One region of the Bradyrhizobium sp. CCBAU 45394 genome, then DNA from elsewhere that is predicted to be linked to it. Evidence: predicted binding sites of a transcription regulator. Region 1 holds the regulator's gene; each other region holds the start of a gene.
The links. Region 1 encodes LexA, which represses DNA repair genes until DNA is damaged. Its sites were predicted from a motif close to TGTTCNNNNTGTGTTCNG; they were not measured.
Positions count from the first base shown of each region.

Region 2: WN73_RS41900 (DUF3072 domain-containing protein) is a predicted target of LexA. The motif match lies at 7,985-8,002, and genes of this name have one in related genera.
Region 3: WN73_RS40360 (single-stranded DNA-binding protein) is a predicted target of LexA. The motif match lies at 2,914-2,931, and genes of this name have one in related genera.

Region 1 covers NZ_LBIX01000158.1:46,199-56,248, forward strand. Annotated here, with positions in the region: gene WN73_RS18355 (molybdopterin molybdotransferase MoeA) at 1-1,059, shown strand, start outside; gene lexA (transcriptional repressor LexA) at 1,235-1,930, shown strand; gene WN73_RS18365 (hypothetical protein) at 2,218-2,424, shown strand; gene WN73_RS18370 (hypothetical protein) at 2,618-3,049, shown strand; gene WN73_RS18375 (GAF domain-containing protein) at 3,274-4,215, shown strand; gene WN73_RS18380 (ComEC/Rec2 family competence protein) at 4,226-6,499, opposite strand; gene WN73_RS18385 (DUF2171 domain-containing protein) at 6,595-6,828, opposite strand; gene WN73_RS18390 (MFS transporter) at 7,221-8,549, shown strand; gene WN73_RS18395 (SPW repeat protein) at 8,613-8,975, opposite strand; gene WN73_RS18400 (hypothetical protein) at 9,212-9,394, shown strand; gene glnA (type I glutamate--ammonia ligase) at 9,521-10,050, shown strand, end outside.
Region 2 covers NZ_LBIX01000177.1:234,148-244,197, reverse strand. Annotated here, with positions in the region: gene WN73_RS41935 (HAMP domain-containing protein) at 1-4,916, shown strand, start outside; gene WN73_RS41930 (HWE histidine kinase domain-containing protein) at 4,930-6,420, shown strand; gene WN73_RS41925 (hypothetical protein) at 6,417-6,836, opposite strand; gene WN73_RS41920 (hypothetical protein) at 6,778-7,047, shown strand; gene WN73_RS41915 (hypothetical protein) at 7,144-7,380, shown strand; gene WN73_RS41910 (hypothetical protein) at 7,477-7,683, opposite strand; gene WN73_RS41905 (hypothetical protein) at 7,702-7,923, opposite strand; gene WN73_RS41900 (DUF3072 domain-containing protein) at 8,039-8,233, shown strand; gene WN73_RS41895 (DUF6496 domain-containing protein) at 8,325-8,600, shown strand; gene WN73_RS41890 (hypothetical protein) at 8,613-8,975, opposite strand; gene WN73_RS41885 (Do family serine endopeptidase) at 9,249-10,050, opposite strand, start outside.
Region 3 covers NZ_LBIX01000176.1:607,017-617,066, forward strand. Annotated here, with positions in the region: gene gyrA (DNA gyrase subunit A) at 1-1,498, opposite strand, end outside; gene WN73_RS40355 (DUF2306 domain-containing protein) at 1,666-2,064, opposite strand; gene WN73_RS40360 (single-stranded DNA-binding protein) at 2,266-2,760, opposite strand; gene WN73_RS40365 (outer membrane protein) at 3,209-3,988, shown strand; gene WN73_RS40370 (outer membrane protein) at 4,224-4,913, shown strand; gene WN73_RS40375 (outer membrane protein) at 5,137-5,889, shown strand; gene uvrA (excinuclease ABC subunit UvrA) at 6,189-9,164, shown strand; gene WN73_RS44770 (DUF5615 family PIN-like protein) at 9,275-9,412, opposite strand; gene WN73_RS40385 (DUF433 domain-containing protein) at 9,414-9,614, opposite strand; gene WN73_RS40390 (HAD-IA family hydrolase) at 9,707-10,050, shown strand, end outside.

The sequences.
Region 1 (10,050 bases):
GCCATGGACGGCTACGCCGTGCGCGCAGCCGATGCGGCCAGGGTCGACGCGCAGCTCACCATGATCGGCGAGGTCGCGGCGGGCCGGCCGTTCGCGGGAGCGGTCGGCGCCGGCGAAGCGGTGCGAATCTTCACCGGCGGCGTCGTTCCCGCCGGCGCGGACGCGGTCGTGATCCAGGAGGATACGGTCGCCGAGGGCAAGCGCATCACGATCAAGGAAGCCGCTATCGCCGGTCGGCACATCCGGCCCGCCGGCGTCGACTTCCGCGAGGGCGACGTGCTCCTGCGCAAAGGAACCCGGCTCACCGAGCGCGACCTCGCGCTCGCCGCGGGGATGAACCACCCAGACCTGCCCATCCGCCGCCGTCCGAAGGTCGCGATCCTCGCCACCGGCGACGAGCTGGTGATGCCGGGCACCACGCCGGGCCCCGGCCAGATCGTCTATTCCAACGGCTATGCCCTGCACGCCCTCGCCCGCCAGGAGGGCGCAGATACCATCGACCTCGGCGTTGCCGCCGATACGCTGGAGGCCACCACAGCCGGCATCCGCCGTGCCCGAGAGAGCGGCGCCGACATCCTGATCACGATCGGCGGCGCCTCGGTCGGCGACCACGATCTGGTCCAGCAGGCGCTGAAGGCCGAAGGCATTGCGATGGCGTTCTGGAAGATCGCGATGCGGCCGGGCAAGCCGATGATGCACGGCCGGCTAGGGGCGATGGGGGTGATCGGCCTGCCCGGCAATCCCGTGTCGTCCTATGTGTGCGGCTTCCTGTTCATGGTGCCGTTGATTCGCGCCCTGTCGGGCCGCGCCGTGATTCACCATCGTCGCGAGCGCGCCGTGCTCGGCCGCGATGTCGGCGCCAATGACCAGCGCGAGGACTATCTTCGTGCGCGCCTGGAGCGGCGCGACGACGGCATGCTTGTCGCCCTTCCCGTCAATCATCAGGATTCCTCGCTGCTTGCGAATCTCGCTGCGGCGCAGGCACTTCTCGTGCGCGCGCCGTTCGCGCCGAAGGCCGAGGCAGGCGCGCCTTGCGAGGTGCTGCGACTGCCCGCCTGAACGCACTGGTCCTGCGCGTTCCGCGAACTTTGTCGCGTTCACGGTAAATTAAGCAGTTGCGGAACACATATCGAACATATAGTGTCCGTTCATGATTTGTTTCGAGCATCTGGCGGCTCGCCGCTGAATTCACCGTCTCGGAATCGAACGACATCAACCGGGGGATTTGGTCGAGATGTTAACGCGCAAACAATACGAGCTTCTGCGATTCATCAGCGAGCGTTTGAAGGAAAGCGGTGTGCCGCCCTCCTTCGACGAGATGAAGGACGCGCTCGACCTGCGCTCGAAGTCGGGCATCCATCGCCTGATCACCGCACTGGAGGAGCGCGGCTTCATCCGGCGCCTGCCCAACCGGGCCCGCGCGATCGAGGTGATCAAGCTGCCCGAGCTGCAGGCCGCCGCTGGCAACCGCCGTGGCTTCACGCCGAGCGTCATCGAGGGCAATCTCGGCAAGGTGCGAGCGAGCTCCAGCGCGGACGAGGGCGAACGCCCCGTCGCGGTGCCGGTGATGGGCCGCATCGCGGCCGGCACGCCGATCGAAGCGTTGCAGACCCGCAGCCACACCATCAGCGTACCGCCCGACATGCTCGGCTCGGGCGAGCACTACGCGCTCGAAGTGCGCGGCGACTCGATGGTCGAAGCCGGCATCCTCGACGGCGACATGGCGCTGATCCAGCGCAATGAGAGCGCCGACACCGGCGACATCGTGGTGGCGCTGATCGACGACGAGGAAGCGACGCTGAAGCGCTTCCGCCGCCGCGGCGCCTCGATCGCGCTCGAGCCCGCCAATGCGGCCTATGAGGTCCGCATCCTGCCGCCCAACCGAGTGAAGATTCAGGGCAAGCTGATCGGCCTATACCGGAAGTACTGAGCGTGATCCGGACTGGAGGGCCGCGTTAGCGCAAAGTGCGCAGCGGTTTTCCCTCGCGACAAGCGCAGGACGCGCTTGCGCGGAGATCATGCTCAAGCAATCACCTAAGCGCGGCCCGCCGGTTGGCGACCCGCGTCGTTGACGATTGGAGCGGACGATTGTCCGCTCCGGCTGGATAGTCTTTCTGGTTTTGCTCAGATTATCCGGCCCCTCTCTAGCGCTACATCCTCGCGACGCCGCACGAAGCCCTCATCGCTTCGTGGCCCTGGAGATCGAGGAGGCAATCAATGCGCAAGATCGTTTTGAGCACCGTCACGGTGGCGCTGATCGCAGCATCCGCGTCGGCATCGCAAGCCTTCGCCGCGCAGTCGCACCATGCCCGCAAGGCAACGCAGACGACGAGCGAGCAATTGCGCAATGCCCGCAACGCCGTCGCGCAGCCGTCGCAACCCGCCTGGCAATATTCGGGCTGGTCGGCACCTGCTGGTCGCTGACGGAGACGCACGCCAAATGCACGGAAGCGGTTTTTGTTCCTGAGGCATTTGAAAAAGATATTGTGATGGCAGCCTGCGGACCCAAGCCGCAGATTTGCCTACAACCAAGAAGACGCTAACATGCTTCCACTCTGATAGAGGCCAGTGCCTCCGAAGGAGGCGCGGGTCGCTATCCCTGAATGAGGAGCACCCGATGTGTGACTACAGCCTGCATGCCGTCGCGACGCGTCCCGCACAAGTCGGCGAGACGATCGTCACGACCACCTTCCGCGGCACCTCGACGCGCGGCTTCGCCTCCGAGGCCGACATGTCCGTCGCGGTCTGCCTGCTGCCGGGAACGGAGCTCGCCTTCGCCGACAACGTCCGCTACGACAATCGCTGGATCTGGACGCGCACCATCAACTCCCGCGTCGGCAAGTTCGGCAAGATCGATCCGCACATTCCCGATCGCCATCATGACGCGATCGAATTCCCCGACGGCAAATACGTACTCGTGACGCAACTCGTCGAAGGCCAGCGCGCGACCGTGCTGCAATTGCCGGTGACCCAGCCGGCCGGCGAGCGTGAACACAAGCCGGAGATCATCGCTGACAGGCCGACGATCACACGCCTGCCGATCGGCTGATGTACCTCCCCCCGGCGCAGAGGTCGGGGCCGGGATTGAAATTGCCATCGCCGGCCGTGGCCGGCGAGATGGTATGATTTGCGTCTTCCGGAATCCAATCCGCCGAGATCAGGCTCGCACCTGCCCATCGCACGAAGTTTGCGCGGCCCTGCCCGAATTTTGAACGTCCGTTCCGCGGCCAGATCGCCGATGCTGTCAAAGGCTTGAGGCGGCGGACACGTTCGATGAAAACCTTCATTCGCGTCGTTGAACTCTGGGTGCCGGACCGGACGCGCATGCGGCTGGAATTCGGCGGCGGCCTCTACGGCGAAGGGCTGTCCGCGTTCAAGGCCGTGAGCGAGGACTTGCGCTTCGGATACGACGAGGGCCTTCCCGGCAAGGCCTGGGCCAGCGGCCATCCCGTGATCCTCACTAAATTCGCCAACTCCTATTTCAAGCGGACCGACCAGGCGCTCGCGGCCGGCCTCACCTGTGGCGTGGCGGTGCCGGTGTTTTCAGGCGAATTCTTGCAGGCCGTCATGGTGCTGTTCTGCGGCGATGACGAGGCGCATGTCGGCGCGATCGAGCTCTGGCACAATGATCCCGATAGCTCCCACGAGATGGGGCTCGTCGACGGCTACTATGGCACCGCCGACATGTTCGAATTCAACTCCCGCCACACCAGGTTTCCCCGCGGCTTCGGTCTGCCCGGACGCACCTGGAAAGCGGGCCTGCCGCTGATCATCAAGGACCTGCACAACGCCAGGAGTTTTCTGCGCTGGGAAGACGCCGCCGAGGTCGGGATCAATCTCGGCGTCGGCGTGCCCTATCGGACCGGCACCGACCAGACCTGGGTGCTGACTTTCCTGTCCGCACAGGCGACGCCGATTGCGCGACGCTTCGAGATCTGGGTGCCGAACGAGGCCCGTTCGGCACTGGTCTTTCGCGCCGGCGATTGCAGCGCGCAGACAGACCTTGCCGCGCTCTATGCGGACAAATCCATCGCCAGGGGCGACGGCAGCATCGGCGGAGCCTGGGCCACCGGCATGCCCGCGCTCAACGACGATCTCGGGCACGACGGCTCGGCCGCAGCCGCGGAGGCCCGCGCAATCGGACTGAGCCAGATGGTGGCCCTGCCGGTAATCGGGAGTGCTGGGCTCGAAGCCGTGCTGGCCTGGTACCTGTGAGCCCGTCCGCTCAATCCTCGGCCTGCAGGTCGGCCTCGGACGGCGTCGCGTCCCGGGGGGCGGCCGCCTGCGGCGCAAGGCTCGCGCTGAAATCGCCCTCGCCGGCGGTCGCCGGCGACCACGGACGATCGGTGCCTCTCGCTTTCACCGCCTGAACCGCAAAGCCGTCGCCGCGCCGTGTCAGAGCGAGCGCGCCTTGCGCCGCGAGTCGCTGCCGGTCGACCACCATCGCCACACAATCCGGTGGCGCCGGTCGCGCCGTCACCACCAGCGCAGCGCGGCTGCAATCATCCGCCAGAGCGTCGATGCGCAAGGCCAGCGCGACCAGGCGCCCGTCGGCGAGCGGCGTCACGCAGCCGGCCTCGTCGCACGACACGCCGGCGGCGAGCGAGGGACTACCGGCATCGCGCGGATCGGCGTCGGCAGCCAACCACTCCTTCAGCAGAAAGCCGTCCTTGTTCGCCCGGATCATTTGCAGGGGCCCGTCCCTGCCCCGCACCGCGACACTCTGGCCGTCCCCGGCGATCAGAATATCCGGCCGCCGGTCTGCCAGCCCCCAGAGGATCGCGACCAACAGCACCAGCGCGCCTGACCAGCGTAAGGGCGTGCGCAGCAGGCCCATCACGATGATCCCGAGGCTCGCCGCGATCAGCGGCGCAATGCCGAACGCCGGGATGCGGCCGACCGCGCCCGGCAGCGCGGCCACCCAGCGCGAGACCGCGACCATCCAGTCGATGCCGATCCCCATCAGCCACCAGAACACGCCGTCGAGCCCGAACGGCGCCGCGAGCAATCCGAGCAGTCCCGCCGGCATCACCAGCGCCGACACCACCGGCATCGCCCCGAGGTTGGCAAGCACGCCGAACGGGGTGACGCGGTGGAAGTGGAAGGCGGCATAGGGCGTGGTCGCAAGCCCCGCGATCAGCGAGGCCAGAAACAGCATCGCGATCTCGCGGCCGCCCCACATCGCGATGCGCGCGGTCGCCGAATGATCGGGCGAAGCGAACAGGTTCGGCATGCCGATCTGCACCAGCGCAACCAGCCCCAGCGTTGCCGCAAACGACATCTGGAAGCTCGGATGCACCAGCGCTTCGGGCGCGACCGCGAGCACGATCAACGCGGCCACGGCAAGCGTGCGGAAGGTGATGGCGCGTCGGTCGACCATGACGGCGATCAGCACCACGGCGGTCATGAAGAACGAGCGTTGCGTCGCGACCTCCGCGCCCGAGAGCAGCAGATAGAATGCGGCGGCCACCAGCGCCGCAGCCGCCGACCATTTCTTGATGGGGAAGCCGACCGCCAATCGCGGAATCAGAGCGAGCAGCGCGCGGACCGCGAAGAACACGACGCCGGCGACCACCGCCATGTGGTAACCGGAGATCGAGAGCACATGGCCCAGCCCTGAAATGAACATGGCATCGTTGACGGGCGTGGTGATCGCGTCGCGCCGCCCCGTCAGCAGCGCCGTCGCGATCGCGCGATTGTCGCCTTCGAGCATTGCCCGGATGCGCGCGTCGATCGCATCGCGCAGGCCCTGCATGAAGGCGGCATAGCGCAGCCGCAAGCCACCGGCATCGGGCGGCACCGCAGCCGCAATCGCCCCCATCACGAAGCCGGAGGCGCCGATGCCCTGGAAAAACATGTCGCGCGAGAAATCGTAGCTGCCGGGGCGCACCGGCGAAATCGGCGGCATCAGCCGCGCCTTCAACTGCACGAAGCTGCCGACCTCCGGCGCAGTCCCCTTGCGCACCGAGAGGCGCACGCGCTCCAGCTTCACCTCGCTCCGCTGCGCCTCCATCGCGGTGACACGCAGCACGAAACGGTCGGTGCGCTCGCGGATGTCGCGCGTCTCGACGAAGCCCGACAACGACACCGAATAGAGCGGTTTTGCGAGAACGGTGTGAGCAATGCGCGCCGTCTTCCAGGTCGCCACGGCAAAACCGGCCGCAATCGCCGCGATCATGATCGCGGGGGCGAACAGCCGGCTCCGCCGCAACAGGACGGCGCCAAGCATGAGCGCGGCCGCTATCGCGGCAACGACCCACAGCACCGGCTCGTGATCGGCGGTAAAGTAGAGTGCGATGCCGCTGCCGAAGGCGACCGGCACCCACGGCAACAGCCGCCCGGCGCCGGCCTCCGCGCGCATCCATCCGCGCAGCGCCTCGACGAGTGCGGGCCAGGCGCCATAGCCCGCCGGCGCAAACCCGCCGGCCGGAGCAGCCCGGCCAACGGGCCAGGTCCCCGCAATCCCTTGGGACCGTGCTGGCCGGCCCGGCTCCGCCATTCCCTGCACCTTGCGATACGTGACGGAGGCCGAGGCTACCGGAACGTGCAGGGCGGCGAATAGCGGTACAGATCAGGAACGAACTCGATCGAGCCCTACTTTTCCTCTTCCATCGTCACGGCGACATCCGCCTTGGCCGACAGCCGGACCTTGTTGCCCTCGACGCCGGCGACGAGGCCCCTGTCGATGAAGTGATGATGGCCCCTGTGGCTGCCCTCGCCGCTGTCCTTCTTGGTCAGCTTGATCCGATGGCCTTCGACCTTGTCGACCGTGCCGATGTGGACGCCGTCGGCGCCGATGACTTCCATATGCTCTGCGATGTTCTGCATGGTGGGCTCCTCGCTCGGGACCCACACAACGCCCGAGAGGTCCTTTCCGTTCATTCGTGACACGACCGCCCGGCGCGATGGGCGACCGTTCTGTCTCTGGACGGGGGCAGCCTGGGTTCGGGTCGATTGCGCCGAAAGTCTCATAAGGGGTCGGCCTTGGCAGGACTAAACTGCTCTCCACGCCTCCCCCGCACAGACGGGCCAGGTCGTGACAGCTCGCGGTACCGAAGGCCGCCGAAGCTCTTCTCAGGTGGTTCAAGGTTCCTCTGAGACCAGGCGTTGCGGACGCAACTCGCAATTCTCGCCTGTAGCGTCGCACACCAAACGCACTCCGCGAGCGAACTGGCGCTGAAATGCGCGAGGAGTGGGTTTGAGTTTGATAGGAGCAGCACATGGCAGTTCAAGTACCGCACGATTTCCGCCGCGTGATCGTTGCTGCATCGGTGGGAAACGTCATCGAATGGTATGATTTCTATATCTTTGGCAGCCTGGCCGCCGTTCTGTCGGTCAAGTTCTTCGAGCAATCCCACCCGGTTGCAGCCCTCCTCAGCACGATCGCTCTGTTCACTGCGGGCTTCCTGATCCGCCCCCTGGGAGCCTTCCTCTTTGGATGGATGGGTGACAGGGTCGGACGAAAATATACATTCCTCATCACGCTGAGCGGAATGGGACTGGGTACGGGGGCAATCGGGTTGATCCCGACCTACCAGTCCATAGGTCTAACGGCGGCGTTCGTTCTGTTCGGCCTGCGCATGATCCAGGGTCTGTGCCTGGGCGGCGAATATGGCGGCGCCATCACCTATGTCGCGGAGCATGTGCCGGACGACAAGCGCGGCTACTACACCGGCTGGCTACAGACCTCTCCGACTCTCGGCATCGTGGTGTCGCTGGCCGTGATCGTCCTGACTCGGACCTGGTTCGGCAATCAGGTCTTCGACGAATGGGCCTGGCGCGTTCCGTTCCTGGTGTCTTTCCTGCTGGTGGCCATCGCGATCTACATTCGGCTCCAGCTCCAGGAGACGCCGATCTTCCAGGAGATCAGGGCCCGCGGCCAAATGACGACGAACCCGTGGAAGGAGGCCTTCCTCAGCTCCAACATCAAATACATCGGGATCGCGATCGTGGTCCTGATCGGACAGGGCGTGGTCTGGTACAGCGGCCAGTTCTGGGCGCTGTACTTCCTGCAGCAGGTCTCCAAGGTGGATGCGCTGACCTCGGCCTACATCGTGGGAGCCGCGCTGCTGATCGCAACGCCGAGCCTGATCTTCTTCGGCTGGCTGTCGGACCAGATCGGCCGCAAGCCGGTGATCCTGGGCGGCATGCTGCTCGCTGCGATCACGTACTATCCGCTCTATCTGTGGCTGGGAACGGTCACGCAGCCCGGCAACATCAACTATCCGACCGCGATCTTCATCATCTTCATCCTGGTTTGCTACGTCGGGATGGTGTACGGGCCGGTCGGCGCGTTTCTGGCGGAATTCTTCCCCGCCAGGATCAGGTACACGTCGGTCTCCGTGCCGTACCACATCGGCAACGGTTGGGGTGGCGGATTGGTGCCGTTCATCACCTCGGCGGCATTCGCCGCGACCGGCAGCATCGGCTACGCGCTGATCTACCCGATTGCGGTGCCTGCGGTGTGCTTCGTGCTTGCGGTCTTCCTGATGCCGGAGACTCGCAAGATCAGCATCTGGCAACCGATCGAGCCCAGAGCCGCATTGTAACGTAACCACCTCTCCTCCGGCCGCCGCCGATGGCGGTCGGAGAGAAGCCGGCAACCTCTCGTCTCAGCCGGCGCGGTGAGGCCAGTGATCGTGCCACCAGGTGCTGAAGTCGCGATCGGTCATCAATTCCCAAGCAGCGAGCAAGATCACCAATAGGCCCGACAATACGCTGCTGACCGTGGCCGATACCGGCTCATAGCCAATGGACCAAGGCGCCAGCACCAGAGCCAAGCCCAGCAGCATTTCGCCCCACTCTTCCAGGTAGGACGGGACGACAAAGGCCTCCACGGCAAACAGCATGACGCCGAGCCCGAGTGCGATGGTGATCCAGACAGCAGCCCCGGATAAGCCGAGGACGAAGGACGACAGGACCAGCCACACGCCCACCAACAGGCTACCAGCGTCTTGCCAATGTTGGATGCGCATGATGCTCACCTCCCTTCTCGTATTGATGTGGGGGCGCACCGATGAAGAATCATCCCTCCGACCTGCGCTGTGTTGCCGCGACCAGGAGCCGGCGCCCCGTCCGGCCGCCCATGCCCCGGAAAGGACCCTTGCAAGTGCGGCGCACCAGGATGCAGACTATCGGCGCTTGACAGGTGTCAATGTCTGCCGTTCTCGGCCCACCCGGTTCGCGCCCAGAACAAGAGGGAGATGACGCCATGCGCGAAATGGAAATCCACGATTATGCGCGGCAGTTGCTGGAAGCCCATGGCCCGAAGGCCATTGCGGAGGCCGCTCAAAACGCCATCGACCTCGAGCAGAAGGGCGAGCTCGAATTGGCAAAAACCTGGCGGCACATCGAAGACGCGATGAAGCTGATGCGCGGGCCACATCAAAGCTGACTGCCGTCGCGCGAAGCTTGCCTGACTGCGGCGACAACGCCGAACGTGGACCACAGTCCGTCGCGAGCCGCCAGGTTGCGGCCCAACGGCTACGCGATCTCGGGACGCTGACCTGGGAGCGAAGCCATGGTTGCGAAATGTACGACAGCCGAAGACCTCGTGAAGGCGATCACGGACGAGAAAGTCCAGATGATCGATTTGCGGTTCACCGACCTGCCGGGGGTGTGGCAACATTTTTCCGTCCCGCCGAGCGCGGTGAATGCCGATGCACTCAATGAGGGCATCGGATTCGATGGCTCATCGATCCGAGGCTTCCAGGAGATCCAGGAAAGCGACATGCTGGTCGTCGCCGATCCGACGACGGCATTCGTCGACCCCTATAGTCCGGCCAAAACGCTGGTTCTCATCTGCAACATCCGCGACCCCGTGACCGGCCAGTCCTATAGCCGGGATGCCCGCTACATCGCCCAGAAAGCCGAAATCCACCTTAAGGGCACCGGGCGCGCCGATACGAGCTATTTCGGCCCGGAAGCGGAGTTCTTCGTCTTCGACGAGGTGCGCTACGCACAGGGCATCAACTACGCCATGCACGCAGTCGACTCCAGCGAAGGCAGCTGGAACACCGGCTCCGAGGAAGGGCCGAACCTCGGCCACAA
Region 2 (10,050 bases), on a different contig from region 1:
TCGGTACCGAGGGCCGGCTCGGCGGTCAGGCCAACGTGCTCGGCGTCGCCGGCACCTGGAAGGACCTCACGGAAAGCGTCAACTCGATGGCGTCGAACCTGACCGCACAGGTCCGCAACATCGCCGAGGTGACGACGGCGGTCGCCGGCGGCGACTTGTCGAAGAAGATCACCGTGGACGTGCGCGGCGAGATCCTCGAGCTGAAAGACACCATCAACACCATGGTGGACCAGCTCAACGCCTTCGCCGGCGAAGTCACGCGCGTCGCCCGCGAGGTCGGCACCGAAGGCAAGCTCGGCGGCCAGGCCCAGGTGCGCGGCGTCGCCGGCACCTGGAAAGATTTGACGGACAGCGTCAACTCGATGGCCTCGAACCTGACGGGGCAGGTCCGCAACATCGCCGAAGTCGCCACCGCCGTGGCCAAGGGCGACCTGTCGAAGAAGATCACCGTGAACGTGTCGGGCGAGATCCTTCAGCTGAAGGAAACGCTCAACACAATGGTCGACCAGCTCAACGCCTTCGCCGGCGAAGTCACGCGCGTCGCCCGCGAGGTCGGCACCGAAGGCAAGCTCGGCGGCCAGGCCGAGGTGCCCGGCGTCGCCGGCACCTGGAAGGACCTCACCGACAGCGTCAACTCGATGGCCGGTAACCTCACCGCCCAGGTCCGCAACATCGCCGAGGTCGCAACCGCGATCGCCGGCGGCGACCTCTCGCGCAAGATCACGGTGGACGTGCGCGGCGAGATCCTTCAGCTCAAGGACACGCTGAATACGATGGTCGACCAGCTCAACCGCTTCGCGGGCGAGGTGACGCGCGTGGCGCGCGAGGTCGGCACCGAGGGCCGGCTCGGCGGCCAGGCCAACGTGCCCGGCGTCGCCGGCACCTGGAAGGATCTCACCGACAGCGTGAACTCGATGGCGGGCAACCTCACCGCCCAGGTCCGCAACATCGCCGAGGTCACCACCGCCGTGGCGCGCGGCGACCTCTCGCGCAAGATCACCGTGGACGTGCGCGGCGAAATCCTCGAGCTGAAGAACACCATCAACACCATGGTGGACCAGCTCAACGGCTTTGCCGGCGAAGTGACACGCGTCGCGCGCGAGGTCGGCACCGAAGGCAAGCTCGGCGGCCAGGCCGAGGTGCCCGGCGTCGCCGGCACCTGGAAGGACCTCACCGACAACGTCAACTTCATGGCCTCGAACCTGACGGCCCAGGTCCGCAACATCGCCGAGGTCGCGACCGCGATCGCCGGCGGCGACCTGTCGAAGAAGATCACGGTGGACGTGCGCGGCGAGATCCTGCTGCTCAAGGACACCCTGAACACCATGGTCGAGCAGCTCCGCTCCTTCGCCGCCGAAGTGACGCGCGTGGCGCGCGAGGTCGGCACCGAGGGCCGGCTCGGCGGTCAGGCCGTCGTGCCCGGCGTCGGCGGCACCTGGAAGGACCTCACCGACAACGTCAACCTCCTGGCTGCGAACCTCACCACGCAGGTCCGCAACATCGCCGAAGTGACCACGGCCGTGGCCCGCGGCGACCTGTCGCGCAAGATCACCGTCGACGTGAAGGGGGAAATCCTCGAGCTGAAGAACACCATCAACACCATGGTGGACCAGCTCAACGCCTTCGCCGGTGAAGTCACCCGCGTCGCGCGCGAGGTCGGCACCGAAGGCAAGCTCGGCGGTCAGGCCGCGGTGCCCGGCGTTGCCGGCACCTGGAAGGACCTCACCGACACCGTCAATCTGATGGCTGCGAACCTGACCGAGCAGGTGCGCGGCATCGTCAAGGTGGTGACCGCGGTCGCCAACGGCGACCTCAAGCAGAACCTGACGATGAAATCGCGGGGCGAGGTGGCGGCGCTCGCCGACACCATCAACAACATGACCGAGACGCTCGCGACCTTCGCCGATCAGGTGACATCGGTGGCGCGCGAGGTCGGCGTCGAGGGCCGCCTCGGCGGCCAGGCCAACGTGCCCGGTGCGGCCGGCACCTGGAAGGACCTCACCGGCAACGTCAACCTCCTGGCGGCCAACCTCACCTCGCAGGTGCGCGCAATCGCGGAAGTGGCGACCGCCGTGACCAAGGGCGACCTGACGCGGTCGATCCAGGTCGACGCCCGCGGCGAAGTCGCGGAATTGAAAGACAACATCAACACGATGATCACGAACCTCCGTCTCACGACGGACGTGAACACCGAGCAGGACTGGCTGAAGACCAACCTCGCGAAATTCACCAACATGCTTCAGGGCCAGCGCGACCTCGCCACCGTCGGCCGGCTGCTGCTGACCGAACTGTCGCCGCTGGTGAACGCGCATACCGGCGTGATCTACCAGGTCGAGAACGAGGAGAATCCACAGCTCCTGCTGCTCGCCTCCTACGCCGGCGACGGCATCTACCCCTACCAGCGCGTACTGCCGTTCGGCGACGGCCTGATCGGCCAATGCGCGCTCGACAGGCGGCCGCGCGTGGTCGCGGATATTCCCTCCGACGTGGTGCCGATCAACTCGGCGCTGTTCCGCGTCGCCCCGAAGAACCTCGTGGTGCTGCCGGTGCTGTTCGAGGGCCAGGTCAAGGCCGTGATCGAGCTCGCCTCGCTGACCTCGTTCACGACCTCGCAAATGACCTTCCTGGAGCAGCTCACCGACTCCATCGGCATCGTGCTCAACTCGATCGAGGCGACGATGCAGACCGAAGGCCTGCTCAAGCAGTCGCAGCAGCTGGCCGGCGAGCTTCAGACCCAGCAGCGCGAATTGCAGCAGACCAACGACCAGCTCGAGCAGAAGGCGCAGCAGCTCGCCGAGCGCAACGTCGAGGTCGAGCGCAAGAACCAGGAGATCGAGCAGGCCCGCCGCGCGCTCGAGGAGAAGGCGACCGAGCTCGCGCTGACCTCGAAGTACAAGTCCGAATTCCTCGCCAATATGAGCCACGAGCTGCGCACGCCGCTGAACTCGATCCTGATCCTCGGACAGCAGCTCACCGACAACCCGGACGGCAACCTCTCGGCCAAGCAGGTCGAATTCGCCCGCACCATCCACGGCGCCGGCACCGACCTGCTCAACCTCATCAGCGACATTCTCGATCTCTCCAAGATCGAGTCCGGCACGGTGACGGTGGACGCCGAGGAAATCCTGACCGCGAACCTGCTCGAAACCGTCGGGCGGCCGTTCCGGCACGAGGCGGAAAACCGCAACCTGTCATTCAAAATCGACGTCGACCCGAACCTCGCGCGCAGCATCGTCACCGACTCCAAGCGCCTGCAACAGGTCCTGAAGAACCTGCTTTCCAACGCCTTCAAGTTCACCGCCGAAGGCGAAGTGCGCCTGAAGGTTGGCGGTGCGCTCGGGGGGTGGGGCACGGATCACCCGGTGCTGAACTCCGCGCCGGCCGTGATCGCGTTCGAGGTGTCGGATACCGGCATCGGCATTCCCCTGGAGAAGCAGAAGCTGATCTTCGAGGCCTTCCAGCAGGCCGACGCCGGCACCAGCCGCAAATACGGCGGCACCGGCCTTGGCCTCGCCATCAGCCGCGAGCTCGCCAGCCTGCTCGGCGGCGAAATCCATCTGCGCAGCGCACCGGGCAAGGGCTCGTCCTTCACCCTTTATCTGCCGTTGAAATATTCCGGCCCGACACTTGCGCCGCGCGCCACGCCACAGCAATACAGCCAGCCGCCGGCGCTGCAACCGACGGCGCCCGAGCAGCGCGTCATCGAGCAGCTTCCCGACGACCGCCTCAACCTCGAACCCGGCGACAGCATCCTCCTGATCGTCGAGGACGACCCGCATTACGCGCGCGTGCTGGTCGATCTCGCACGCGACAAGGGTTTCAAGGTGCTGGTCGCGGCCCGCGGTGCCGAGGCGCTGGAACTTGCCAAGCAATACCAGCCGAGAGCGGTCTCGCTCGACGTGTTCCTGCCGGACATGCTCGGCTGGACCGTGCTGAGCCAGCTCAAGCACAATCCGCTGACGCGCCACATCCCCGTGCAGATCATCACGCTCGACGAGGACCGCCAGCATGCACTGGCGCGCGGCGCCTTCTCCTTCGTCAACAAGCCGACGACGACCGAAGGGGTTTCGGCCGCGCTGACGCAGATCAAGGAATATGCGCGGCCGCGCCGCAAGCGGCTCTTGATCGTCGAGGACAACGAGGCCGAACAGCTCTCGATCCGCGAGCTCCTGCATCACGACGATATCGAGATCGTGACGACCGACACCGGCGCCGGCGCACTCTCGACGCTGCGCGAGGCGCCCTGCGACTGCGTGGTGCTGGACTTGAGATTGCCGGACATGAGCGGCTTCGAGGTGCTGGACCAGATCCGTCACGACGAAGCACTTTCGAACATTCCGGTCGTGGTGTTCACCGGCCGCGAGCTCTCGGCGGAGGAAGATGCCGAGCTCCACACCATGGCGCGCAGCATCGTGGTCAAGGGCGTGGAATCGCCGGAGCGCCTGCTCGACGAGACCGCGTTGTTCCTGCATCGCGTGATCACGGAGCTGCCGGTCGAGAAGCAGCGCATGCTGGAGAAGCTGAACAGTTCCGACGAGGACCTGATCGGCAAGACCGCGCTGCTCGTCGACGACGACGCCCGCAACATCTTCGCGTTGTCGAGCGTGCTGGAACGGCGCGGCATGAAGGTGCTGACGGCGACCACCGGCCGCGAGGCGGTAACGCTGGTCGAGTCCAATCCGGAAATCGCCATCGTCCTGATGGACATCATGATGCCTCAGATGGATGGATATCAGACCATCGGCGTGATCCGCGAGAACCCGGCCTTCTTGCGCCTGCCGATCATCGCGCTGACCGCCAAGGCGATGAAGGGCGACCGCGAGAAATGCCTGGAGGCCGGCGCGTCCGACTACCTCGCCAAGCCCGTCAACACCGATCAATTGCTGCTTGCGATCCGCATGTGGCTGCACCGCTGAGCTGGATGCGCGAATGGACCACGAAAAGGTCAACATCCTCCTCGTCGACGACCAGCCGGCCAAGCTGCTCGCCTATGAGGTGATCTTGAAGGAACTCGGCGAGAACCTCGTGATCGCCTCGTCCGGCCGCGAGGCGCTGGAGGTTCTGCTCAAGACCGAGATCGCGGTGATCCTGGTCGACGTCTGCATGCCCGAGCTCGACGGCTTCGAGCTTGCGGCGATGATCCGGGAGCATCCGCGTTTCCAGAAGACGGCGATGATCTTCATCTCGGCCATTCAGGTGAGCGACATCGATCGGTTGCGCGGCTATGAGATGGGCGCGGTCGACTATGTTCCGGTGCCGGTCGTGCCGGAGGTGCTGCGCGCCAAAGTCAAGGTGTTTGCCGAGCTGTACCGGAAGACCCGCGAGCTCGAACGGCTGAACCACGATCTCGAAGACCGTGTCCGTGCACGCACCGCGGAATTGGAGAACTCCACGGCGAAGCTGCGCGAGAGCGAAGAGCGTCGCAGCATGGCGATCGCCGCCGGCAAGATGGGATCATGGGACTGGGACTGGGTCAGCGGCGACTGGATGTGGGACGAGGGGCAGTATCGCATCTTTGGCGTGAGCCCGGAGAGCTTCGAGGTCAATCCGGCCAACGTTCAGGCACTGTTGCATCCCGATGACGTCGACCAATTGCGCAAGGCGATCGCCGAATTCAGCAAGGGCACACGCGCCTATGAGACGGAATTCCGCATTGTGCGGCCCGACGGCGATGTGCGCTGGTGTGTCGGCACGGCTGCCGCCACCGCCGACAATAGCGGCCGCGTGGTGCGCGTGAGCGGTGTCACCGTGGACATCACCGAGCGCAAACGTGCCGAGGAGCGGCAAAATCTGCTGGCGCGGGAAGTCGATCATCGCGCCAAGAATGCGCTGGCGCTGGCGCAATCGATCGTGCGTCTCACCCGTGCCGACGAGGTCAAGGCCTACGTCAACGCCGTCGAGGGACGCATCAACGCGCTGGCGCGCGTGCATACGATCCTGTCGCTGTCGAGCTGGCAGGGCGCCGAACTCTCGAAGCTGATCGACGAGGAGCTCGCGCCCTACTCGCTCGGCGGCCAGATCAAGCTGGCGGGGCCCGAGGTTCAGTTGCTGCCGGCAACCGCCCAGACGCTGGCGCTCGCGCTGCACGAGCTTTTCACCAACTCGGCCAAGTATGGCGCGCTCTCGACGCGGTCGGGCCGGCTCATGATCGGCTGGCAGGTCGAGGAGGATCACCTCACACTGATCTGGGAGGAATCCGGCGGTCCGCTGGTGAGGACGCCGAAATCTCGCGGCTTCGGCACGCGGAGCCTGCTTGCGAGCGTCGAGTCCCAGCTCGGCGGAAAGGCGCAATTCGATTGGCGCGCCGAGGGCCTGTTGTGCCGCCTGGAAGTGCCGTTGACCCGGAAGACCCCAACCGGCGCCGCGCACGGCAAGTTCGAGGGCACCACCTCCCTCGCGCTCCAGCGCGCGTCGGGTTAACCCGACGCGGCGACCTTCATGCGCCGCACCGGCCGAGGTTCATGGGCGATGCGCCCTTCGAGCCAGGCTTCCGTTTGCGCGAGATCGCGTAACGCCATCGCGTAGCGGCGGGCCGCGCTTCGCTCGGCACCGCGCGGCAGCTTGCGCGCCTTGCGCAGCATGTCGGCGGCCGCGTTTCGATAGGCCAGCGAGCGATAGAGAAAGACAACCTTACCCATATCGAATGTTCCCGTGTTGACGGGCTCCATGGTCGCAAGGTGGGCATGAACGTCGGATGAAGCCCGACGTGACAAATCGTTCATGCCGATGGAACCCGCAATCGCCGGCTGCGTTGCATGCAAGATCGAGGGCGGTTCCATGGGCGCGAAAAAGTCGCCGAAAAAGTCGCCAAGGCTGATCTCTCCTTCCGGCATCATCACGCTCTTGACGCACGCGATGATGGGCGCGGCGATCGGCCTCGCCTTCGGTCTCGTGCTCATTCTGTCCAACCCGGCGGTGGCAAATTTGCTGAACCATGGCGGAGATTCGGCCGCGGCCGTTTTCGTCGTCACGCTGGTGACGACGTTCGCGATCGGCGCGATGCTCACGGGCATCGTGTTCATCATCGCCGAGGACAAGGAATTTTGAAGCGCGCGTGAAACCCGCGAGGCTGCTTTGCCGGGAACTCCTGCGGCGAATGGCAGTTGGCTGCCTGCGTCATTTTAACTCAGGGAGTTCCTGCGCATGAAGACGACCAAGCTCGCCCTCGCCGTGATGTTGGCAACCGGCCTCGCCGCCGCCCCGTTCGCCGCACAGGCGAAGTCGCACAAGGCGAAACATGAATCCTCGACGTCGTCCTCGCAGACGACGGGCGCCAACACGAAATCCAAGGGCGCCGATCCTTCCGGTCAGGGCGGCTCCGGTCCCGGCTCCGATCAGGGCGGCACCATGACGAACAAGGGTACTGGCAACACCAAGTAGACTCGCCGCCGTTCATCGAAGGCCCCGTGATCGCGGGGCCTTCTTGCTTTGCTGTTCGATACAATCCTTCTCACGCCACATCGTCGGCGCACGCCTTTAGCTGCGCCGGATGTCGGCGATGTTCGGGCCGCCTGCGGAGTTTGTCTTCACGAGATGGTCGAGCCGCGCCCGCTTGCGCGCGATCAGAAGCTGGGCCGCAGCGTCGTCGAGACCCTCACGCTGCAATTGCCGGATCGCGGACCCCAGCTCCAGGATCTCGGCGCGCAGTCTCAAGATCCGGTACGTGTCCGGGTCTTCCTCCACGGCACGCTCCCAAATGTCTCAGCGACGCACGATTGCGCGCACGGGATCAGCGGCTTTCTTGAGGGAACGAAGACGTACACGATCGCGAACATCCGGCAGGACATCACCACCGCCAGCCGCCTTCCATTCGCCGATCAGCAGATTGATTTTCCGGCGCAGATCCATCTGCGCCAGGGCCTTTTCTGTGCAGTCGCGATCGCGGTCGACGAGCTCGCGCACGGACGCCTCGACATCGGCCATTTCCAGCCTCAAGGCACTGATCTTACGTCGAATTTCATTAATTCTGTTGTCCATGGCTTGTTAGAACAAAATAAGAACATATAGTCAAGTCACGATTTCAGCACGGAGAGGCCAGATGCAGGTTCAAGGTAAATACGACGCCAGGGTTTTCCTCGCGGAGCAGATGACGCGGGCACAAGGCCTGAGGTTGAAGCGGCTCAGCGAGGAGGCCTTTCAGCCCACGCAATATGATCGGGGTCTGTCCTTCACTGAAGCTGCGCGCCGCATCCAGGCGCTCGAGGCGGAGATCGAACTGGCGAATTCCTTCTAGCCAGGCTGCGTCGCGCATCCGGACGTTGCGGGCGCGCCTTCGGAACCATGCCTGTGTCGAATGGTTTTCTCCCGGCCAAGGGAGAATCTGAATGGCACGCAAGGCAAAGAAGCGCCGTTACTCGCGCAGCGCCGGGAGCGATGTCGAAAGCGAAATGCGGCGCTACAAGAAGGGCACGGCCAAGAGCGGCCGCGGTGGTCGCGGCGGACGCGTGAAGAGCCGCAAGCAGGCGATCGCAATCGGCCTGTCGAAGGCGCGCAAGAAAGGCAAGAAGGTCCCGAAAAAGGCCTCGAAGAAAACTGCCAAGAAGAAGACGGCCAAGAGAGCAGCCAAGAAAAAGTCCAAGCGCAAATCCGCCAAGCGGTAGTGGCAATCGGCGCTAGATCATGCTGCCCGGCATGAAGCAGCGGATCGAGATGCCAAATGCGGTCTTCACCGGCCACACCATGGTGCGACCGGCGCGGTTCGGCTCGGTGATGACGGCTTCATCGGGCACATCGACCCACTGCCCATCGAGGCGTACGCGATAGTGCCCGTCATGCGATTCCCAATCGGGATCGGAGACGGCAAATCCGTCGGCATCCGAGCAGCACGGGCCGAGATGGCTGCGCAGACTGTCGAACCAGGGCTTGAGCGGCGAATCGGCGTAGCGGCCGTCATCACGCCCCAGGGCGCTTCCAGCCGACAGTACGAGCGGCGCCACGAGCAGCGCACATCTCAGCGAGAGCTTCAATCGATCCATGTCGGCACCGATCAAATACGAACCGCCGGCCGGTTCCACAAAACGGCCGGACGTCCGAAGTTCCACTCTAGCAGCTCGCCTTGGCGTCTTCATTGCCGCCAAGGCGACACGCGATTTCGAACTCTGACGAGCGAACGCGGCTTTTTCGGACGAACCCGTCACCAATGCTGCCGTTAACGAGAATGTTATCGGCGGGCTGTTGGTATCCCGGATGCAAACGAGAAAAGGCGGCCCGAAGGCCGCCCTTTTGGATTTGCGCTGGTGGAGCTCGACTTACGCGAGCGGCACCGCGACGAACCGGGTCGCGTCCGCGCTTCTGACCTGCAACAGCACGCTGTTCTTGCCGGACGATTTCGCCTGCGCCAGCTCGGCGCGGACGTCGCCGACATTGGCGACGGGCTTGCCGCCGACATTGAGGATGACGTCGCCGGTCTGGATGCCGCGCTGCGCCGCCGGCCCTTGCGGATCGACCTCGGTGACGACGACGCCCTTCTGGCCGGCGCCCTGCACGTCGCCGGCCGGCGCCAGGCTGAGCCCGAGGCGCGGCGTGCCGGGCTGCACCTTGCCATCGTCGGCCTTGCCTTGAGCCTGCCGCTCGTTCGGCAGCTCGCCGAGCGCGAGGGTCACCGTCTTGCTCGCGCCCTTGTGGAAGACGTCGAGCTTCACGGACGTGCCCGGCGCCAGCGTGGCGACGGTGCGGGCGAGATCGCGGGAGTCCTTGATCGCGGTGCCGTTGACGGCGGTGATGACGTCGCCCGCCTCGATGCCGGCCTTTGCCGCCGGGCTATTGTCCTGCGGATTGTCGACGATCGCGCCGCGCGCCTCCTTCAGGCCGAGGCTGTCGGCGATCTCTGATGTCACCGGCTGCACCTGCACGCCGAGCCAGCCGCGGGTGACCGCACCCTTGTCCTTCAACTGCGCGACGACGAGCTTTGCGGTCGTGGCCGGAATGTCGAAGCCGATGCCGACCGAACCGCCCGACGGCGAGAAGATCGCAGTGTTCACGCCTATCACGTTGCCGCTCATGTCGAAGGCCGGGCCGCCGGAATTGCCCTTGTTGATGGGCGCGTCGATC
Region 3 (10,050 bases), on a different contig from region 1:
GCACGCGCTCGCGCGAGCGCAGGATGTCGAGATAATCGGCAATCTCGCCGGCGAGCTTGTCGAGCTCGTCGCGGATTTCGTCACGGCCGAGCGCGGTGAGGCGTTGCAGGCGCAGGTCGAGAATCGCCCTCGCCTGTTCCATCGACAGCCGGATCGTGCCGTCCGGGCTGATGCGGTGACGCGGATCGTCGATCAGCGTCAGCATGTCCTCGACGTCCCGGGCCGGCCAGTCGCGCGACATCAGGGTGTCGCGGGCGGTGGTCGGGTCGGGCGAGGTCCGGATGACGCGGATCATCTCGTCGATATTGGCGACCGCGATCGCGAGACCAACCAGGATATGCGCGCGATCACGCGCCTTGGCGAGCAGGAACTTGGTGCGCCGCGTGACGACCCGCTCACGGAAGTCGACGAAGATGGCCAGCAGGTCCTTCAGATGCATGATCCGCGGACGGCCGCTGTCGAGCGCCACCATGTTGACGCCGAAGCTCGTCTGCAGCGGCGTGAATCTGTAAAGCTGATTCAGCACCACGTCCGCCACGGCGTCGCGCTTCAATTCGATGACGACGCGGTAGCCGTCGCGGTCGGATTCATCGCGCAGGTCGCCGATGCCCTCGATCTTCTTTTCCTTGACCAGCTCGGCGATGCGCTCGACCATCGTCGCCTTGTTCACCTGGTAGGGGATCTCGGTGATGATGAGCGCCTCGCGCTCCTTGCGGATGGTCTCGATCGCGACCTTGCCGCGCATGACGATCGAGCCGCGGCCGAGATGATAGGCGGCGCGGATGCCCGCGCGTCCGAGAATGACGCCGCCGGTCGGGAAATCAGGTCCCGGCACGATGTTGATGAGCTCGTCGATGGTGAGCGCAGGGTTGTCGATCAGCGCGACGCAGGCGTCGATGACCTCGCCGAGATTGTGCGGCGGGATGTTGGTCGCCATGCCGACCGCGATGCCGCCGGCGCCGTTGACGAGAAGGTTCGGGAACTTGGCCGGCAGGACCGACGGTTCGGTCTCGTTGTTGTCGTAGTTCGGCTGGAAGTCGACGGTATCCTTGTCGATGTCGGCCAGCAGAGCCAGCGCCGCCTTCGTCAGGCGCGCTTCGGTGTAACGATAGGCGGCCGGGGGATCGCCGTCGACCGAGCCGAAATTGCCCTGGCCGTCGATCAGCGGCACGCGCATCGAGAAGTCCTGCGCCATGCGGACCATGGCGTCGTAGATCGACTGGTCGCCGTGCGGATGATACTTACCGATGACGTCACCGACCACGCGGGCGGACTTGACGTATTTCTTGTCGGGTGTGTGCCCCTGCTCGTTCATCGAGTACAGGATGCGGCGATGCACCGGCTTCAGACCGTCGCGCGCATCGGGCAACGCACGCGCCACGATCACGCTCATGGCGTAGTCGAGATAGGACTTCTTCATCTCCTCGAAGATGGAGACGGGGCGAATATCCGAGGGTTGCGCCGGCTGGTCGCCGGGCTTGTCGTCGTCGTCAGCCAAGGGGAAATCCGGTGAGGTTTATCTGGGAATCATATAGCGCATCGAGCCCCTGATAACCACCCTTGCCGGGGTAAAGGAAGCGCTTTTTCCGACTGTTTTTCCAGAGACTTACGCCCTCCCCGGCACCGCCCTGGGCTGGGCCCGGACGAGCCGCCCGAAACCGCCCCTTAGGCCCCGAAAACCACGCGGTGCATGATGCGCCCGGGCAGCAGTGTGAACAGGCCCGCCACCACCAGCGCGCCGGCGAAGATGAAGATCATCATCAGCCGGTGATCGGCGGCGCGATGGGCGTGCGCCCGCCATACCGCGAGCGGCAGCACCACCAGCGTGAAGATCGACAGGACATGGATCGGGCTGAACGGCCCGATCAGGCGGCTCTGGTGGATCCAGAACGAGGAGGCGGCCACGACCACCATCAGCACCACCCAGATCCAGCCGATCGTCCGGTGTGGCAGCGTGCCTTTGGGAGCGGCAAACTGGACCAGGCCGAGCACGAAGGCGGCCATGGCGGCAAAGGCATGCAGCGGGATCGCCGGAGCAGCCGTAAGCAGTGGCGCGAGGCTCATGCGGGGCTTCCTCCGATCGGCGGGTGATCCATGTGAATAGGATTAACATCAAGTTAATACCATTCACATGATGGCCCCGTCAAAGGCTTGAAGCAGCGCATGAGGCCAGCTCGGAAAAACCGAGCCCTGCCCGCCAATTGGTAAGAATTCCTGCGGCTCTACGCGAGCACGACAACATTCGGGGCGAAGCGCCCGCCCGCCTCAGAACGGGATGTCGTCGTCCATGTCGCTGTTGCGGCCACCGCCACCGGCGGCGACGGCGCGGCGCGGCGCGCTGCTGACGGGACCGGAGGAGCCGAAATCGCCGCCCGGCTCCTCGCCGAAGCTGCCGCCTCCCCCGCCGCCGCGGCCGTCGAGCATCGTGAGCGTCGAGTTGAACCCCTGGAGCACGACTTCGGTGGAGTACTTCTCAACGCCACTCTGGTCGGTCCATTTGCGGGTCTGGAGCGCGCCCTCGATATAAACCTTGGCGCCCTTCTTCAGGTACTGCTCGGCGACCTTGCAGAGGCCTTCATTGAAGATCACGACGCGATGCCACTCGGTCTTTTCCTTGCGCTCGCCGCTGTTCTTGTCGCGCCAGGTCTCCGAGGTCGCGATGCTCAAATTCGCGATCGGCCGCCCGTCCTGGGTACGGCGGATTTCAGGATCCTTGCCGAGATTTCCAACCAGAATGACCTTGTTGACGCTTCCCGCCATCGCCGCTCTCCACTCCGAATGCCACTGAATTGATAAGGCCCGACCGCGCCCCGCGGTCCTCTGCAACCTATTAAGGCGACCCTATACGCTTGCGCGGACCGATCAGCCCACCAGCCCTCAGGTTATCCCCACATATAGCATCGGCCGTCGGCTCGTTCCAGATTTGTTCCTGTTCGAGCAAGCGCGAAATGTATGGCCCGGGCGGTGCCCGCGAACTGCTCAAATGGCTGGCGCCAGATGGAACCTTTTCAGGTTCCCGTGAACGACAAAAAGCACTTAACATTCATTAAGTTACATACGCCGCACTTATCGCGCGACTGTTGTATTTCGGCGACGGACTCTGCTCACCCGTTAGGCTACGTTTGCCTCGGAATTGATTTCATATGGGCGTCGCGCCTGCTTGGCCGCTTCTGGGATTTCAAGAAGCGGCGGAATTGGGGAGACTGCAATGAATAAGATTTTGATTGGTGCAATCAGTGCAGTGGCGTTGAGCCTGTCGGCTCCTGCAAGCGCGGCGGATCTGGCGGCGCGTCCCTACACGAAGGCTCCGCCGCCAATGGTCGCGGCCATCTACGACTGGAGCGGCTTCTACATCGGCATCAACGGCGGCGGCGGCTCGGCCCACAAATGCTGGGATTTTGTAACTCCCGTCACCGGCGTTCTGATTGGCGAAGGTTGTCACAACGCGACCGGCGGCACGGTCGGCGGCCAGGTCGGCTATCGCTGGCAGTCGGCCAATTGGGTGTTCGGGCTCGAAGGCCAGGGCAACTGGGCCGACTTCTCCGGAGACAACGTCAGCACGACGTTCATCGGCACGGGTCTTCGCGACCGCTCCAAGATCAACGCGTTCGGTTTGTTCACAGGCCAAGTCGGCTATGCCTGGAATAACGTTCTGTTCTACGTGAAGGGCGGCGGCGCCGTCGTCAGCGATCGCTACCGCGGCTACGATGTCATCACCGGCCTCGAATTCGATCGGGCCAACGAGACCCGCTGGGGCGGCACCGTGGGTGCCGGCCTCGAGTTCGGATTCGCGCCAAACTGGACGGTCGGCGTCGAGTACGATCACATCTTCATGGGCAATCGCACCATCGGCTTCGCCGGCTCCGGCAACTTCATTGTGGCTCCGGCCGGCGCTTTCACACGCTCGGAACGCATCGGTCAGGACGTCGATATCGGCCTGGTCCGCGTGAACTATCGCTGGGGTGGCCCGGTCATCGCGAAGTACTGATATCTCTTTGATATCACTTGAAGATTGAAGGCCGGCCCCGTGCCGGCCTTTTTTTGTGCGACATGCCGGCGGCTATAAGTCAGCAACCATTACGTTTTGTGACTGTTGTGGCTTTTGAGAGACACAACTTGCGGCTTTGCTGGTGTAAGCACGACGTCAGTTGGACCACAGCGTCCGATGCCCTTCCCGATCGTGGAAGGCACAACAGAAACTGGGACTGGGATTTAGGTTGAAAATGAAGAAGGTTTTGTTGGCTTCGGCCTGTTTGTTCGCTTTTGCGGCCCCCGCGTCGGCTGCTGATCTCGCGGCTCGCCCGTACACGAAGGCTCCGGTGGCCGTGGCCTCGGTCTACAACTGGACCGGCTTCTACCTCGGTATCGTCGGTGGCGGCGCCTGGGAAAACGGCTCGGGCGACCCGAAGATGAAGGGTGGCTTCGTCGGCGGCACCGCCGGCTACAACTGGCAGACCGGCAACGTCGTGTTCGGTGTCGAAGCCGATGGCACCTGGGCTGACGTCAGCGCCTCGGCGACCGGCGCGACCGTTGTCCCCGGCTTCGGCGTTGCGACCGCGACCGTGAGCTCGAAGACCGACGCGATGGGCACCGTGCGCGGCCGCATCGGCTACGCCGTCAACAACGTCCTGTTCTACGGCACGGGCGGCTACGCCTGGATCGACAACAAGATCACCCTCTCCGCACTCGGCGTGTCCGTCTCGGACAGCAAGTTCCACTCCGGCTGGACCGTCGGCGCGGGCGTCGAAGCGTTCTTCGCGCCGCAGTGGTCGGTCAAGGGCGAGTACCTCTATCGCAGCCTCGGCGGCGAGACCTACTTCTCGGGCGTCCTGCCCACCGGCACGCTCAACTTCCACACCGTGCAGGTCGGCGTGAACTATCACTTCGGCGGCCCGATCGTCGCGAAGTACTGATCTTCGCCACCGACGCACATCGTCACGAAAGGCCGGCCTCGCGCCGGCCTTTTTGTTTTTCGCGCCCAAGTATCCAATCCAGCCGCTCGCTAGCGTTTTCGGAGAGGTGTGGCACATCGGTGACACAACCTTTGGCTTTAATAATGTATAGTAATGACATCAGTCGGGTCGTTGGGTCCGCTGCTTTTCGCCGACGAAGAGAAACGAAACTGGGGAATTTGAAATGAAGAGAATTGTGCTGGCTTCGGCCAGTCTGCTCGTGCTCAGCGCGTTGGCTCCTGCCTCGGCGGCTGACCTGGCGGCCCGCCCTTACACCAAGGCGCCCGTGGCCGTGGCCTCGATCTACAACTGGAGCGGGTTCTACATCGGCGGCAACGCCGGTGGCGGCTCGAGCCATAATTGCTGGGATCTCACCGCCGTCGGAGTCGCCGCAATTCCGGTCACGGCTGAAGGCTGTCACAATGCGACCGGCGCTCTCGTCGGCGGCCAGATCGGCTATCGCTGGCAGTCCAGCAGCTGGGTGTTCGGCCTTGAAGCCCAGGGCGATTGGGCTGACCTGAAGGGCTCGAACGTCAGCGCTCCCGCCGCTCTCTTCCCGCTGGTGAACAATACCAAGATCGACGCCATCGGCCTCTTCACCGGCCAAGTCGGCTATGCCTGGAACAACGTGCTCTGGTACGTGAAGGGCGGCGCGGCCGTCACCCACAACAAGTTCAGCGGCACTCTGGCTGGCATTACGCTCGACACCGCGAACGAAACGCGCTGGGGCGGGACCGTCGGCACCGGCATCGAATTCGGCTTCGCTCCGAACTGGTCGGTCGCGGTCGAATACAACCACTTGTTCATGGGCAAGCACACCGACACTTTCACCTTCCTCGGCGTGGCCACCCGCAGCGACAGCATCAAGCAGGACGTCGACATGGGCACCGTCCGCCTCAACTACACCTTCGGCGGCCCCGTCGTCGCGAAGTACTGAGCTTCGCCTCCATCGCGATCGCGTTACGAAAGGCCGGCCTTGTGCCGGCCTTTTTGTTTTCGCGGACAGCCGAGCCGTCAGGGAATCGTGGGGCGAGAGGCCGTTCCGGTGCTCCGCTGCTGCCAGATGCCGCCAGCACGCCAACAATCCGTTGACGATTCGCAAGTCCCACTGGAAATCCGCCGCTGTTCTTCCTACGTTCGCTGACAACCCCATCGGCGCCGATCCCGGTTCCGGGCAAAGCGCGCCTTCACCATTGGCGCGGCCGCGCGTCTTTGGGATTCCCTGAGGACACCGGGATGGATGAAGTGATCAAGGCGAAGCGCCAACAACAGAACGCGGGCTCGAGCCTGCGCGCAATTACGATCCGTGGCGCGCGCGAGCATAACCTCAAGAACATCGACGTCGAGATTCCCCGCGACAAGCTCGTGGTGTTCACCGGCCTCTCCGGCTCCGGCAAATCCTCGCTCGCCTTCGACACCATCTATGCCGAGGGCCAGCGCCGCTACGTCGAATCGCTGTCGGCCTATGCGCGCCAGTTCCTGGAGATGATGCAGAAGCCTGACGTGGACCAGATCGACGGCCTGTCGCCGGCGATCTCGATCGAGCAGAAGACGACCTCGAAGAACCCGCGCTCCACCGTCGGTACCGTCACCGAGATCTACGACTACATGCGCCTGCTCTGGGCGCGCGTCGGCGTGCCCTATTCGCCCGCCACCGGCCTGCCGATCGAGAGCCAGACCGTCTCGCAGATGGTGGACCGCGTGCTGGCGCTGCCCGAGGGCACCCGCCTCTATCTGCTCGCGCCGGTCGTGCGCGGCCGCAAGGGCGAGTACCGCAAGGAGCTCGCCGAATGGCTCAAGAAGGGCTTTCAGCGCGTCAAGATCGACGGCACCTTCCATGAGCTCGCGGAAGCGCCGACGCTCGACAAGAAGTTTCCGCACGACATCGACGTCGTCGTCGACCGCATCGTGGTGCGCGCCGACATCGGCCAGCGTCTCGCCGAAAGCTTCGAGACCGCGCTGAAGCTCGCCGAGGGCCTTGCCGTCGTCGAGTTCGCCGATGCGCCCGCAGCCGCGCCGGCCGAGGAAAAGAAGAAGACCGCGAAGATCCACGACAAGAGCGGACCCGAGCGCATCCTGTTCTCGGAAAAGTTCGCCTGCCCCGTCTCCGGCTTCACGATTCCCGAGATCGAGCCGCGCCTGTTCTCGTTCAACAACCCCTACGGCGCCTGCCCCGCTTGCGGCGGCCTCGGCGTCGAGCAGCATGTCGACGAGGACCTCGTCATCCCCGACAAGGAGCTCGCCATCGGCAAGGGCGCGATCGCGCCCTGGGCGAAATCGTCATCACCCTATTACGTGCAGACGCTGACGGCGCTCGGCAAGCACTACAAGTTCACGCTGACCACCAAGTGGAAGGATCTGCCCAAGAAGACGAGAGACGCGATCCTCCATGGCTCCGGCGAGGACGAGATCAAGTTCTCCTATGAGGACGGGGTGCGCTCCTACGACACCAAGAAACCGTTCGAGGGCGTCATCACCAACATCAACCGCCGCTATCGCGAGACCGAGAGCGAGTGGGCGCGCGAGGAGCTGGCAAAGTATTTCCACGACGTGCCCTGCGGCGCCTGCAACGGTTTTCGGCTCAAGCCCGAGGCGCTCTGCGTCAAGGTCGGCACCAAGCACATCGGCGAGATCTCCGAACTGTCGGTCAAGAAGGCCGGCGAGTGGTTCGAGACCGTGCCGGAGGCGCTGAACAAGCAGCAGAACGAGATCGCCGGCCGCATCCTCAAGGAGATCCGCGAGCGCCTCACCTTCCTGCTCGACGTCGGCCTCAACTATCTCACCCTCTCCCGCTCCTCCGGCACGCTGTCCGGCGGCGAGAGCCAGCGCATCCGCCTGGCCTCGCAGATCGGCTCGGGGCTAACCGGCGTGCTCTACGTGCTGGACGAGCCCTCGATCGGCCTGCACCAGCGCGACAACGCCCGCCTGCTCGACACGCTCAAGCGCCTACGCGACCTCGGCAACACCGTGGTCGTGGTCGAGCATGACGAGGACGCCATTCGTCTCGCCGACTACGTGCTCGACATCGGCCCCGGCGCCGGCATGCATGGCGGCCACATCGTCGCCGAAGGCACGCCCGCCGAGATCATGCGCAACCCGAAATCGCTCACCGGAAAATACCTGACCGGCGAACTCGAGGTCGAGGTGCCGGAGCGGCGCCCGCCGAACCATCGCCGCACCATCAAGGTGGTCAACGCGCGCGGCAATAACCTCAAGAACGTCACCGCCGAGATTCCGCTCGGCCTGTTCACCTGCGTCACCGGTGTTTCCGGCGGCGGCAAGTCGACGCTGCTGATCGACACGCTCTACCGCGCCATCGCCCGCAAGCTGAACAATGCCAGCGAAGGCGCCGCCCCGCACGACCGCATCGAGGGCCTGGAGCATATCGACAAGATCATCGACATCGACCAGTCGCCGATCGGCCGTACCCCGCGCTCGAATCCCGCGACCTATACCGGCGCCTTCACGCCGATCCGCGAATGGTTCGCCGGCCTGCCCGAAGCGAAGGCGCGCGGCTACGAGCCCGGCCGCTTCTCATTCAACGTCAAGGGCGGCCGCTGCGAGGCCTGCCAGGGCGATGGCGTCATCAAGATCGAGATGCACTTCCTGCCCGACGTCTACGTCACCTGCGACGTCTGCAAGGGCAAGCGCTACAACCGCGAGACGCTGGAGGTCCTGTTCAAGGGCAAGAGCATCGCCGATGTGCTCGACATGACCGTCGAGGAAGCCGCCGACTTCTTCAAGGCGGTGCCGCGCGTGCGCGAGACCTTCCAGACCCTGCACCGCGTCGGCCTCGACTACATCCACGTGGGTCAGCAGGCCACCACGCTGTCAGGCGGCGAAGCCCAGCGCGTCAAGCTCGCCAAGGAGCTGTCCAAGCGCGCCACCGGCCGCACGCTCTACATCCTGGACGAGCCCACCACCGGCCTGCACTTCCACGACGTCAAGAAGCTCCTGGAGGTGCTGCACGAGCTGGTCGCGCAGGGCAACACGGTCGTCGTCATCGAGCACAATCTCGAAGTCATCAAGACCGCCGACTGGGTCATCGACCTCGGCCCCGAAGGCGGCGACGGCGGCGGCGAGATCGTCGCCTGGGGCCCGCCGGAAGACATCGCGAAGGCGCCAAGGAGCTATACCGGCAAGTTTCTGGAGCCGGTGCTGAAGAAGGCAAGGAAGCCGAAGCGGCGGAGCACGAGCGAGGCGGCGGAGTAGCGCAGCCTCGCCGCTACTGTGGTTCGGTCCCGCTTGCCATGACTAACCACCGACGAACTCGATGACGGCCTCGCCCCGCGCGACGGCTTCGACAATTTGCGGCATGGCGCTCAGAAACTGTCGCACCAGCGCGCGATTGTCGATGTTGCCGCCATTCCGAACTCGACCACATGAGCCGCATCGTATCCAGCACGACGTAAGGCTTCCGCGAGTGCAGGGGGAAGCTGAGCGTCGATCAGGTAAAGCAAGCTATTTGGCCGCTATGATCGGGTGGTCAACCTGACGCGCGGCATAGGTGAGCACTGCGTCGATATCCGCCTCTTCCAGATACGGATAGTCCTCGAGAATGCTGTCGCGCGACTGTCCGGCGGATAGCAGTCCCAAGACGTCGGCGACCGTGATGCGCAGATCGCGACCGCAATCCTTGCCAGTAGGTCCGACATCTGTCACCTCTGAAGCCTAATCTAGCATCTCCGATGGCATCTGTCAGCGCGTCGCCAGCGGACCGGATGCGCAGGTCCGCCCGACACTTCCACTCCCCCATGCCCTACTCCCTCGCCATCTTCGACCTCGACGGCACGCTGGCCGACAGCTTCCCCTGGTTCCTGCGCACCATCAACGACGTCGCCGACCGCTTCGGCTTTCGGCGTGTCGCCGATGAGGACATCGAAGGGCTGCGGCATGCCTCGTCGCGCGAGATCCTCAGCCGGCTCGAGGTGCCGTTGTGGAAGCTGCCGGCGATCGCGCGGCATGCGCGGCGGCTGAAGGCCGAGGCAGCTGGCGAGATTTCACTGTTTGCCGGCGTCGAGACGATGCTGCGGACGCTGGCCGGGAACGGTGTGCAGCTCGCGCTGGTGACCTCCGACAGCGAAGCCAATGCGCGCGA